Regions from separate parts of the Dietzia sp. MNB45 genome, predicted to be linked through region 1. Evidence: riboswitches for the same ligand, from Rfam matches in the RefSeq annotation. Region 1 holds a riboswitch; the other holds the start of a gene.

The links. Region 1 has a riboswitch for cyclic di-AMP ahead of AB5G72_RS06935 (C40 family peptidase). Riboswitches for the same ligand answer to the same signal wherever they lie in the genome.
Region 2: it holds a riboswitch for cyclic di-AMP, as region 1 does, so the genes downstream of both, AB5G72_RS04240 (transglycosylase family protein) here and AB5G72_RS06935 (C40 family peptidase) in region 1, are expected to answer to the same signal.

Annotation. Positions count from the first base shown of each region.
Region 1 covers NZ_CP163397.1:1,422,300-1,428,115, forward strand. The annotation lists gene trpD (anthranilate phosphoribosyltransferase) at 287-1,345, shown strand; gene AB5G72_RS06925 (DEDD exonuclease domain-containing protein) at 1,332-2,963, opposite strand; gene AB5G72_RS06930 (hypothetical protein) at 3,208-3,336, shown strand; cyclic di-AMP (ydaO/yuaA leader) riboswitch at 3,416-3,564, shown strand; gene AB5G72_RS06935 (C40 family peptidase) at 3,577-4,188, shown strand; gene AB5G72_RS06940 (NlpC/P60 family protein) at 4,636-5,559, shown strand; gene AB5G72_RS06945 (glycosyltransferase family 4 protein) at 5,696-5,816, shown strand, end outside.
Region 2 covers NZ_CP163397.1:874,171-879,986, reverse strand. The annotation lists gene AB5G72_RS04260 (MFS transporter) at 1-794, shown strand, start outside; gene AB5G72_RS04255 (DUF2771 family protein) at 791-1,300, shown strand; gene AB5G72_RS04250 (cold-shock protein) at 1,309-1,710, opposite strand; gene AB5G72_RS04245 (hypothetical protein) at 1,826-2,113, shown strand; cyclic di-AMP (ydaO/yuaA leader) riboswitch at 2,295-2,452, shown strand; gene AB5G72_RS04240 (transglycosylase family protein) at 2,461-3,096, shown strand; gene AB5G72_RS04235 (hypothetical protein) at 3,201-3,401, opposite strand; gene AB5G72_RS04230 (helicase-associated domain-containing protein) at 3,504-5,816, shown strand, end outside.

The sequences.
Region 1 (5,816 bases):
CAAGTATGACCCCTGAGGAGGGACGAGTCTGCACGGACCCCCGAAATCGGCGTGTCTGTCCAGCGTTTCCGCAGGTCGCTTCGGAAACTCTCAGGGCAAGGGTCGGTATTGGTCCCCCTTGCAGGGGCTATCAGGGCACTCTCAGGCGAGCACCGGCCGCTCGCCGCCGCCGGAGTGCAGGGTGTCAGCGCACGGGCCGGGTCGGAACAGTGGCACGATTGACGACGTGCGGGCGGCGCCCTGTGGGGCGTGTCCGTTTCCATGACACCAGAGGAGGTCGGGACACGTGGGCAGTTCGGCAGCGTTCGACGGGGGCCGGTCGTGGCCCGGGGTTCTCGGCACCCTCACCGCGGGCGGGGACCTCGATCCCGCGGAGGCCGGGTGGGCGATGTCCCGGATCATGGAGGGTGTCGCCACCGACGCTCAGATCGCCGCCTTCGGGGTTGCCCTCAAGATGAAGGGCGTCACCGGTCCGGAGCTCGATGCGCTGGCCTCGACCATGCTCGACTACTCCCGTCGGGTGCCCACTGATCGTCCCTGCGTGGACATCGTCGGTACCGGTGGTGACCGCCAGGGCACGGTGAACATCTCGACGATGTCCTCTCTCGTGGTCAGCGCCTGCGGCGTGCCCGTGGTCAAACACGGCAACCGGGCGGCGTCGTCCAAGAGCGGCGGTGCCGATGTGCTCGAGGCACTCGGGGTGGCGATCGACCTCGGCCCGGAGGACGTCGGGCGGTGCCTCGACGAGGTGGGCGTGGCTTTCTGCTTCGCGCCCGTGTTCCATCCCGCGTTGCGTTTCGCCGCGACGCCCCGGCGTGAGATCGGGATCCCGACCGTCTTCAACATCCTCGGTCCGCTGACGAATCCCGCGGCCCCCGCCGCGAATCTCATCGGCTGCGCCTTTGAGGGACTGATGACGGTGATGGCAGAGGTGTTCGCGCTGCGCGGCAGGTCGGCGCTCGTGGTGCGTGGGTCGGACGGCCTCGACGAGATCACCATGACCGGTCCCACCCGGGTGCTGCGGGTCTCGGACGGTCATGTGGACGAGGATCAGGTCGAGCCCGCCGACTTCGGGATGAGCACCTGCTCGATCGAGGAGTTGCGGGGCGGGGACGGCATCCACAACGCCGGGGTCGCCCGCGATCTCCTCGCTGGAGCACGGGGCCCGGTCCGCGATGCGGTGCTGCTCAACTCCGCGGCCGCGCTGGTGGCATTCGACGGTCTCGAGCGTGGTGCCGACCTGGTGTCTGCCATGCGGGCCGCGGTGGACCGAGCCGCGGCGGCGATCGACGACGGCGAGGCGGCGCGGCTGCTCGAGAAGTGGGCCGGGTTCAGCGTGAGCTGACGAGTCCAGTCCCGCGGTGCTCGGCGGCGGCGCTCTCTGCCAGGGTCGCCCAGCCGGTCAGCGTGTGCGCCCCGTCCAGGGGGAGCGTCCAGCAGCCCTCGACCGAGACGATGCGTGTCCGGGTCGAGTCGATCCACCGGTGGACGTTCCGGATCTGGGCGGCGGTGGCACCGGCGAAGGGCCCGGGTCCGGGCTGCACGGTGGTCGCGGCGGCCCGGAGTCCGTCGATGACGGGCATCGGTGCCGCTCCCGGCGGGACGACCCCGGATCCGGCGAGTCGACCGTGGCGCACCACCGCGACCGCCCACGTCCGGCGCGGCGACGGCTGTGCGAGAACGATCTCGGGCAGCGAGGCCGTTGCGGTGAGTTCCTGCCGTTGGGAGAGGACGCGCACGAGGGCCGCGGTCCTGTCGCGGAGCCGGGCCGCGCGTTCGAACGCGCCCTCGGCCGCGAGTAGCTCCACCCTGTCCACCAGATCCCGCAGGGGACCGGAGTCCCGTCCCTCCGCCAGCGCCGCCCAGCGATCGGATCCCGGGGCGGTGCCGAGCACGCCGAGGAGATCCTCCCAGGCGGCCCGGGCGTCCTCGGCGCGCCGGAAGGGCCCGATGGCGGCGGGGTCGTCCGGGGTTCTCACGACCTTCGGGCGGGTGGCGCGGCCGGTGGGGGGCGTGAGCCACCAGCCGCGGCGAGGGCGCCGCGACCGGGTGTTGAACGGTGGTTGAAGCGAGTCGATGAGCTGTTCCTCGACGGTCCACGCCTCAAGGAGGTGGGCGCACGCGACCGAGTCGATGGAGTCGGCCAGCCCGACCATGGTGCGCATCCGTCCGCGCGTGTCACCTCCGGAGTAATAGGACCGGGCCCGTCTGCGGACCGCACCGGACGAGCCGACGTACAGAGCGCCACCGGCGTCGTCCCGGAACACGTAGACACCGGGCCCCTCGGTCAATGACCCGGTCATGGCGGCCCGTCGCCTCACCTCCGGGGAGAGGCGACCGTCGTAGGCCCGTAACTCCGACAGGGTCGAGACCCCGCAGTCGCCGACCCGCGAGATCAGTGCGTGGAGCACGTCGACCGTGGCGCGGGCGTCCTGCAGGGCCCGGTGATTGGGCTCCACGGTGGCCCCCAGGTGCGCGGCGAGGACTCCCAACCGGTGGCCTCGTGTCTCCCCGCGGTGCAGCACCCGCCTCGCGAGAGCCAGGGTGCAGAGCGACGGGGGATCGGGCCACGGGTGCCCGGTCGACGCGGCGGCGGCCCGCAGGAACCCCAGGTCGAACCGCGCGTTGTGGGCGACGAGGACGGCCCCGCGGGAGAATTCGAGAAACGTCGACATCACCTCGCCGAGACTCGGGGCACCGACGAGGTCGTCCGGAGCTATCCCGGTCAGTCTGCTGATGTGGCCGGGCAGGGCACCGTCGATCGAGACGAACGTCGACAGCTCCGCCTGCACCTCGCCGCCCCGAACGCGTACCGCGCCGATCTCGGTGATCTCGTCGCTTCCGGTCCGGGTGCCCGTCGTCTCCAGGTCGACCACGACGAACGTGACGTCGGACAGCAGAGGCTCGAGATCGTCGAAAGCTGCCTGCACCCCGGTCGAGACGGGGGAGGGGGATCGGGGCATGCCGGAGACGGTAGCCCCGCCCTCCGACACGGCCGGCCCCGCCGTGGTTGTCGGACCCTGTCCCTAGGGTGCCCCGCAGTACGACCACCCCGGGCCCGTATCGCGGCTCGATAACGAACGGGCAACACGCCCAGGACGAAGTGTGAGGTAGATCATGTTCACGATGGATTGCGTTCGGTGTCCCGCGGGACCCGCCGCGTGTGACGGGTGCATCATCGCTGTTCTCGACGCCGGAAAACCGCAGGTGGACGAGCTTTCTCCGAAGTCGTGCGGGTATGTTCTGGACCCGGAGGTTCGCGAGGCGATCGACGTCCTGCGCGAGGTCGGAATGGTCTCCACGGTCGAGATTCTGGGGGCTGACGTCGCCGCGTGAGCGATGAACTGGACTTCGACGAGACGGTTTCGTAACCTTTTCGAGACCTCGGAAGTCATCGCCCGCCTGCCGGTGGGGAGCCGGGGTCACACCTAAGCGCCGAAGGGCGCACCGGGGAACCAAGATCCACTGGGGTGAATCGCACGAGGGCCTACAGGTCCGAAGCGTAGGACAGACTTCCGTGTCCGAACCCGTCAGCTAACCCGGTCGGTGCCGCAGGAAGAAAGAGGAACAGTCTTCGTGGGAGCCCACAGCATCAAGACCAGCTCGACCGGCCGCCGTGTCGCCGCCGCCGGCCTGCTCGCAGCCGGAGCCGCTGTCGCCGGTTCCGGAACCGCCGCCGCCGCACCCGTCACCGTCGACGTCCCCGTCGAGCTGCGGCTGCCCGGCGTGCCGAACCAGGTCTCGTTCGACCTACCGGAGGGCATCGAGCTCCCGGCCGGCTTGGCCCAGGCCCAGGCACAGGCGGCGCCCGTCGAGTTCGCCGCCCCCGCGCCGGTGGTCTCGACCGGCCAGCGCATCCTCGACGCCGCCACCACCCGGGTCGGCTCGCCCTACGTCTGGGGCGCTACCGGCCCCAACTCGTTCGACTGCTCCGGTCTGACCTCGTGGGCTTACAAGGAGGCGGGGATCTCCATCCCGCGCACCAGCCAGGCCCAGATCGGCGGCGGCACCCAGGTCTCCAAGGCCGACCTGCAGCCCGGCGACATCGTCGCCTTCTACAGTGGCGCCAGCCACGTCGGGATCTACGCCGGCAACGGCCAGGTCGTCCACGCCCCGTCCTCGGGCACCTCGGTGAGCTACGCGCCGGTGGACTCCATGCCGTTCTACGGTGCGACCCGCTACTACTGAGTCGGGTCGCTCCCCGAACCTCCGCAGACCCCGTCGGCGTCCGGTCTCGAACCGGTCACCGGCGGGGTCTGTCGTCTGTAACATCCCCTCTCGGGTACCCGATTCCACCGTAGGCGTCGGCTGGGCGCCCGCGCCCTGCGTGACCCGGATCCGAGAGTTCGACGACACCAGATGACCCGCAGCCTCAGCGTGCTCGCGATCGCAGCGACCGTGACCACCTCGTTGACCCTCGGTCCCGCGCCGGCCGGAGCGCAGACCACCACCCCGGACCGGTCGTCGCCAACCGCGACCACGGCGCCTGTCCCGGGTCCGGTTACCCCGCCTGATCAGGTTTCGACTTCTCCCGCTCCGTCGTCGACCGCTCCGTCGTCGACCGCTCCGTCTTCCCCCGCTCCGTCGCAGACTGCACCGTCCACCACGCCATCCGCCACGGCGGTGCGCGGCGAGATGAGCGAGGACCTGGCGGAGCTGGCCCGGTTGTCCGAGGAGGCGGGAGCATTGGGGGAGCAGCTCTACCTCGCGCGCGGGGAACTGGACCGCGCCAACGGGGAGCGCGTCCGCCTCGAACGGGCCGCCGGGGTCGCAGCCGGACGGTCCGCCCTCGCGGACGGCACCGCGCGCCGGGACCAGTCCACCGTCGATCACCTCGCGACCATGCGGTACCGGGGCGGGGACACCGGCGCCACACGGGCGGCAGTGCTCGCCGAGAGCCCCCGGGACCTGGTCCACAGGCTCGACACGCTGCGCCGACTGTCCGGGGCCACCACGAGTGCACTGGACGCCTCCAGAGCGGCGTCCCGGGATGCGGTGCAGCTCAGGGAAGAGGCCGCGCGTTCCGCGGCCGAGGCCCGGGACGCGGCCCGCGTCGCGCAGGAGCGAACCGACGCGCTCGCCCGCCGAACCGAGGAGATGCGGGTACGGATGGACGAGGTCCGTCGCCGGGTCGACGCACTGTCGGACGCACAACGGGATCTCTGGATCGGTGGACCGGTGGTGCCGGAGGGGTACGTCGCCCCGCCGGCGGACGACGTCAATTCCGCGGCGCTCCGAGTCGCACTCTCCCGGCTGGGCGCGCCCTACTCGTGGGGCGCGACGGGCCCGTCCGAGTTCGACTGCTCCGGTCTCATGGTGTGGTCGTACGCGCAGGAGGGCAAGGCGCTGCCCCGGGCGAGCCAGGCGCAGGCGGTCGCGGGCGCCCCGGTGGCGATGAACGACATCCGGCCCGGTGACCTTGTCATCTACTTCCCCGGCGCCACCCACGTCGGGATGTACGCCGGCGACGGTCTGGTCCTGCACGCCCCGACCTACGGTGTGCCGGTCCGCCTCGAGCAGGTCGACGCGATGCCGATCCACGGGATCCGCCGCTACTGACCCCGGCCGACCCGGCCAAGCACGGCCGCCCCGCGCAGACACCGGCCGTCCCCGATCGCGCTCCGCCCCTTCCCGACGAGGACGACGCACCGGGCGGGGCCGAGGCGGGCCGGGTTGTGTGGCAGGCTCGGAGCCGATGACCAAGACGCTGTTGATCACCAACGACTACCCGCCGCGCCCGGGCGGGATCCAGTCGTACCTGGAGACGTATCTGAGCCACCTGGACCCGACGGACGTCGCGGTGCTCGCCTCGACGT
Region 2 (5,816 bases), 550 kb from region 1:
CAGCGGTCGCCCTCGTCGCGGCCTACGTCGCCGTGACCATCCCCGCGCACGCCGAGGCGTCCCGGGACGAGGAGTCCGCCACCCTGCGGATGGAGCGGGGCCCGAGTCTGACCGGTGACCTCCGGGCGGTCCTCACGCGGCCGCTGGGCAGGAACGTCCTGGCGAACCTGTGGGCGGTGTCGCTCCTGCGTTTCATGACCGGCTTCCTCACCCTGTTCCTGGCGTTCATGGCCAAGGCCCAGGAGGACGCCACCGCAATCGAGCAGGCCGGCCTCCTGGCGATGGCGGGCGCCGCCGGCGGGCTGGGTACCTTCGCCGGCAACGCCGTCGGTGCGCGGCTTTCGCTGGGCCGGCCCGAACGGATCGCCGGCACGGCCGCGGGGGCGGCCCTGGCGACCGCCGTCGTCGCCGCGTTCCTCGGGACCATCTGGGCCGCGGCCGTCCTCGCGCTCGTCGCGGCGGTGTGCAGTGCCCTGGGCAAGGTCGCCCTCGACGCGTCGGTCCAGACGGACATCCCGGACGCCGCACGCTCCTCGGCCTTCGGTCGCTCCGAGACCGCCCTGCAGGTGGCGTGGGTCCTCGGCGGAGCACTGGGCGTCCTTCTGCCGACCGACTTCACCGTGGGGTTCTCGGTGATCGCCGTGGTCGGCGCCCTGATGTTCGCGCAGTCGCACCTGACCGGCCGCGGGTCGACCCTCGTCCCCGGCCTCGGCGGCAACAGGCCGCGCTTCCCGGGCCCGCCGCGTGACCCGGGTGTGGCCGACACCCGGCCCCTCGGCAGAATGAGGGAGTGAGTTCCCGCAACGAGACCCCGTCGACCGGCTCCCGTATCCGTCCCATCACCTGGGCGATCGCGGCGTGGATGATCATCATGATCGCCGCGATCGTCGGCGCCTGGCAGGGTTCGGAGGCCCGGTACGGTGCACTACCCGAGGTGACCGTCGCGAGCGATCGCGGCCAGGTGACCGTGCTGCCGTTCACCGCGACCGACCTGGACGGGAACACCTTCACCAATCCGGTCGGCGAGTTCCGGGTGCAGGATGAGGACGTCCTCACCGTCCGGCTGCCCGGAGAGCTGCGTGCGTCGACGATGGACGTCTACGAGATCCGCGCCGACGGCTCTCGCGACTACACCGTCGAGGCCGGCGGGCCGGGCCGGTTGCTGGTGCCCGTGACCACCCCGGAGGAGGGCCGGATCGAGGGCCTCGCCATCCGTGCGGTCGCGATCGTCTATGCCGCCGACGGGTCGGAGTCGATCCTCAACGGCGAGTGGTCGGTGCGCTTCACCTACGACGACTGATCCGTGGGTCAGGCGTCCAGCTCGCGCGCGACCGCGCGGAGCACCGACGCCACCCGGCCCGAGACCTTGGCCTCCGGACGGTGACCACGGCGCAACTCGGGCTGGACGGTCGACTCGAGCACCTTGATCATGTCCTCGACCATCCCGTGCAGCTCGTCCGCCGAACGTCGGGGCCCGCTCCTCGGGGCCCGCTCCTCCGCGACCGTCGGCTCGTCGTGGACCACCACGCGCAACGCCTGGGGGCCGCGGCGCCCGGAGACCATGTCGAACTCCACGCGCTGGCGCGGACGCAGCGTCTCGACCCCTGCGGGGAGCGCCTCGGAGCGCACGTAGACATCCTCGCCGCCCTCCTGGGACAGGAAGCCGAAGCCCTTCTCCGCGTCGTACCACTTGACCTTGCCGCTGGGCACCGCGAACCACCTTCCGACCGGACGCGGCATACGCGACCGACAACCATGACTGATGCCCCGAGACTACCCTCGTGCGCGTTGGTGCCCACCGCGAGGCGAGCGGTAACCTCCCCGTGTGACCGCCGACGATCGACGCCCCGCCGACGACCCCTGGACACCTGACGCCGCGGCGTCCACCCGGGCAGCCGAGCCCGTGCGGCCACGACGCCGGGGCCTGTTCGTGACGGCGCTCGTCATCTTCACGATCGGGGTGCTGTTCACCGTCGCGGCGGCGCTGACCCCGTTCGTGCTCGGCCGCGACGCGCCGACCCTCCTGTATGTCGGCGCGATGCTGTTCACGCCGGTCGGGTTCCTGCTGGGGCTGCTCTACGCCATCCTCGGCTCGCGACCGCCCTCGGTGTGATCAACCACACCCTCCTGCGAACACCGCTGGTAACGAGCCGATAACGGCACGCACGTCAGACCCAGACTGCCTCGGTTTATTTCAGAATGGTGACGATCCGGCATCGGACCGCTACAGTTTCGTAGCAGACTCGTCAGCGAGTCGGCATCGGACGCACCTACCGAACCCCGCCCAGCGGCCGATGCCACAGTGACCATTACCCGGGCGGGGACGGGGGACCCGACAGGGCCCACCACGGGCCCGGCGACCGATGGTCGCCTTGGGGTGAAGCCGCCACCGGCGGCCGGACGCACTCGTCCGAACCCGACAGCTCACCCCGTAGGCACAGAGTGAAAAGGACTGACGACATGACCTCTTACACCGGACGCCACCGTGCCGCCGCCGCCTCCTCAGCGCCCAGGAACGCTGTGAAGGTCGTCCTCGCGGGCACCGCGTTCTCCGCCGCCGGCCTGGCCCTCGCGCCGGCCGCCAACGCCGCCCCCGACTCCGACTGGGACCGCCTGGCCCAGTGCGAGTCCGGCGGCAACTGGGGCATCAACACCGGGAACGGCTACCAGGGCGGCCTGCAGTTCTCTCCGAGCACCTGGGCCGCCTACGGCGGTACGCAGTACGCCCCGACGGCCAACCAGGCCACGCGCGAGCAGCAGATCGCGATCGCCGAGAAGACCCTCGCCGGTCAGGGCTGGGGCGCCTGGCCCGCCTGCTCGGCCAAGCTGGGCCTGAACTCCGCACCGACCCCGCGCGACCTGTCCAACCCGGCGCCCGCGCCGGCCCCGCGTGCCCACGCCCCGGCCGCGCCCGCCGCCCCGGAGGCGGTCACCGCTGCCGATCACGTGGCGACCCTGTCCTCCTTCGCCGAGGGCCGCGGCATCGTGCTGCCGATCGCCGACACCTACGAGGCCAACCGGGACGCCGTCGACGCCGCCTACGCCGGCAACCAGGACCTGGTGGACGGCTTCTTCGCCACCTACCTGGCCAACTGACGCGTCACCCGCGCAGCCCCGGTCCACGGACCACGGACCACGAGGAAGGGCCGCCACCCCCTGCAGGGAGTGGCGGCCCTTCCTCGTGTGTGAGTGCGTCGCGCTCAGCGGGTGCGGACGGTCCTGTTGACCACCGTCTCCGGGTGGAGGTAGCCCAGCCGATGCTGCGGCAGCGGGAAGGTCTCCTGCCCGAAGGGGGACAGGCCTCCCGCGACCAGCGCGGCGAGTTCGGTCACCGGGTGCTCGCCGAACGAGGCGTCGGGCCATCCCGGGTTGTCATGGGTCAGATTCTTCTTGGCAGCCACGTGTCCAGTGTCTCACCTCGCGGGCGTCCCGTCAGCATCCGGGTCGTATCGGACCCGGACGGTCCTCACCGCCGCCGCGATCTCACTAGGCTGGGACGGATCATGCCGAGTTCCCGAGCCTCCTCCCGCCGTGTCGCCCCCCGCAGTGCTGGTTCCCCCGGTGCCGCCGGCGACGAGCCGGACTTCCCCGCGTGGCTGGCCGGACTGTCCGATGACGCGCTCGTCCGCGTGTGCGAGTTGCGTCCAGATGTGGCCACCCCTCCCCCGGCCTCGGTCGACGTGCTCGCGTCGAGGCTGCGGTTGCCGGCGTCCACCGCCCGCGCGCTGGGGACCCTGACGTGGCCGGAGCTCGTGGTCCTGGCCACCGCCGCAGCGGTGGGAGCCGATTCCGGGGCGGTGCCGCTGGGTGCGGTGTCGGGCCGGTTGGGTGTCGACGACGACGAGCCCGTCTTCCACGCCGCCCTCGCCCGTCTCCGCGACCTCACCCTGCTCTGGGGCGGAGGGGACCATGTCCGGATGGTGCCCGTCACGGCGGTGGCCGTCCGGTCGGCCCCGGTGGTGGCGCCGCACCCCGGCGAGCCCGCGGGCGCCGACCTCGACGTCGCCTGGGGCGGCCTGTCCGCTCCGGCGGTCGGGGTGCTCGAGGCGATCGCCCGCGGGCGCACCCCCGTCGGGGCTCTCGGCGCCGGGGCGTCGGAGCCGGTGCGTGCCGCCGCGACAGAGCTGGCGGGCTCGGGGCTCGCGGAGGTGACCGCTGGGGACGACGGCGAGGTGGTCGTCCCGCGTGCCCACGCGCTGGACCGGGCCCGCCACGGCGCCCGCGACGAGGGATCGTCGCTGCTCCACGCCCCTGCGTGGGCCGCTCCGAGGGCCGGGGCGGCCGCGGGCGGGGCGGGCCGGGTCGACGCCTCCGGCGGCGTCGCGGCCCTCGAGCTGCTGCACCGCTGCGACTCGGTCCTCTCCGCCCTGTCGACCGCCCCGGCCGCCACCCTCAAGGCCGGCGGTGTCGGGGTGCGCGAACTGCGGCGGGTGGCCCGCGCCTCCGGCCTCGTCGAGCGCGAGCTCCCCCTGCTGCTCGAGGTCCTCGCGGCCGCGGGACTCATCGCGGTCGGCGACGCCGACGTCGGCGACGTGGCCTTCGACTCGGTGTGGGCGCCCACCGAGGCCGCCGACGTGTGGTCGGCCCGCGAACCCGCACGCCGCTGGGCCGAGCTCGTCCTCGCGTGGTGGTCCATGCCGCGGACGCCGTGGCGGGTCGGGTCCGAGATCGAGGGCGGCGGCACCGTGCCCGCATTGGGTGAGCCCATCGGCCCGCCCGGACCCACCGAACGGATCCGGGTGCTGAAGGCTCTGGTCGCCCTGGACCCCGCAGCGGAGCCCGACGCCACTCTGCTGACGGAGGTGGTGCGCTGGTCCTCGCCGGTGTGGTTCTCGCGTGCGGGTTCCCGGCCCGTGGCCGAGACCGTGGCGGAGGCGCGTCTGATGGGACTCGTCGTCGGGACCACCGCCACCAGCGCGGCCAGGGCCCTCGCCGGCGACACCCACGCACCCGTCGCCGGAGCCGCCACCCACACCGCCACCACCCATGACGGCACCCCCGCCCCCGGCGTCGAGGACCTCGAACCGGTCCTCGTCGCCGCCCTGCCAGACCCGGTCTCGGAGGTCATCGTCCAGGCCGACCTGACGATCCTCGCCCCCGGCCCGCTCGTGCCCGAGCTCGCCGCGGAGTTCGCGCTCCTGGCCGACGTCGAGTCGGCCGGCGCCGCCACCACCTACCGCGTCACCGAGACCTCCGTGCGTCGCGCACTCGACGCCGGGCGCACGGCGGCGGGGATCCGGGACCTGCTCGCCCGGACCTCCGTCACCCCCGTCCCGCAGTCGCTGGACTACCTCATCGAGGACGTGGCCCGTCGTCACGGTCGGCTGCGGGTGGGTACCGCCCTGTCCTTCGTCCGGTGCGACGACCCGTCGCTGGTCGCCCAGGTCCTCAGCTCCCCGGTGGCCGAGAACTGCGCACTGCGGACCGTCGCGCCGACCGTCCTCATCTCCCAGGCCCGGCCGTTGGACCTGGTGGAGGCCCTGCGCGAGCACGGGTTCTCCCCCGTCGTCGAGGACACGACCGGCGCCGTCGTCGCCCTGACCCGGCCGGTGGCCCGTGTCCGGGTGAGCCGCATCACCCGCGCGCCCCGCGTCCCCACGCGCACGGCCACCCCCTCCGAACTGCGGGCGGCCGTCGCGGCGATGCGCTCGGCCGACCGGGTGCGCTCGGCGCGGGGTACTTCAGGGGGCGCGTACACCGGCGAGGCCGCCATCGCCCGCCTGCACGACGCGGCGAGCACGGGCACCGCCGTCACCGTCTCGGTCGTCGACGCCCAGGGCCGGTCCACCGCGCGACTGCTCGTGCCGGCCTCCGTC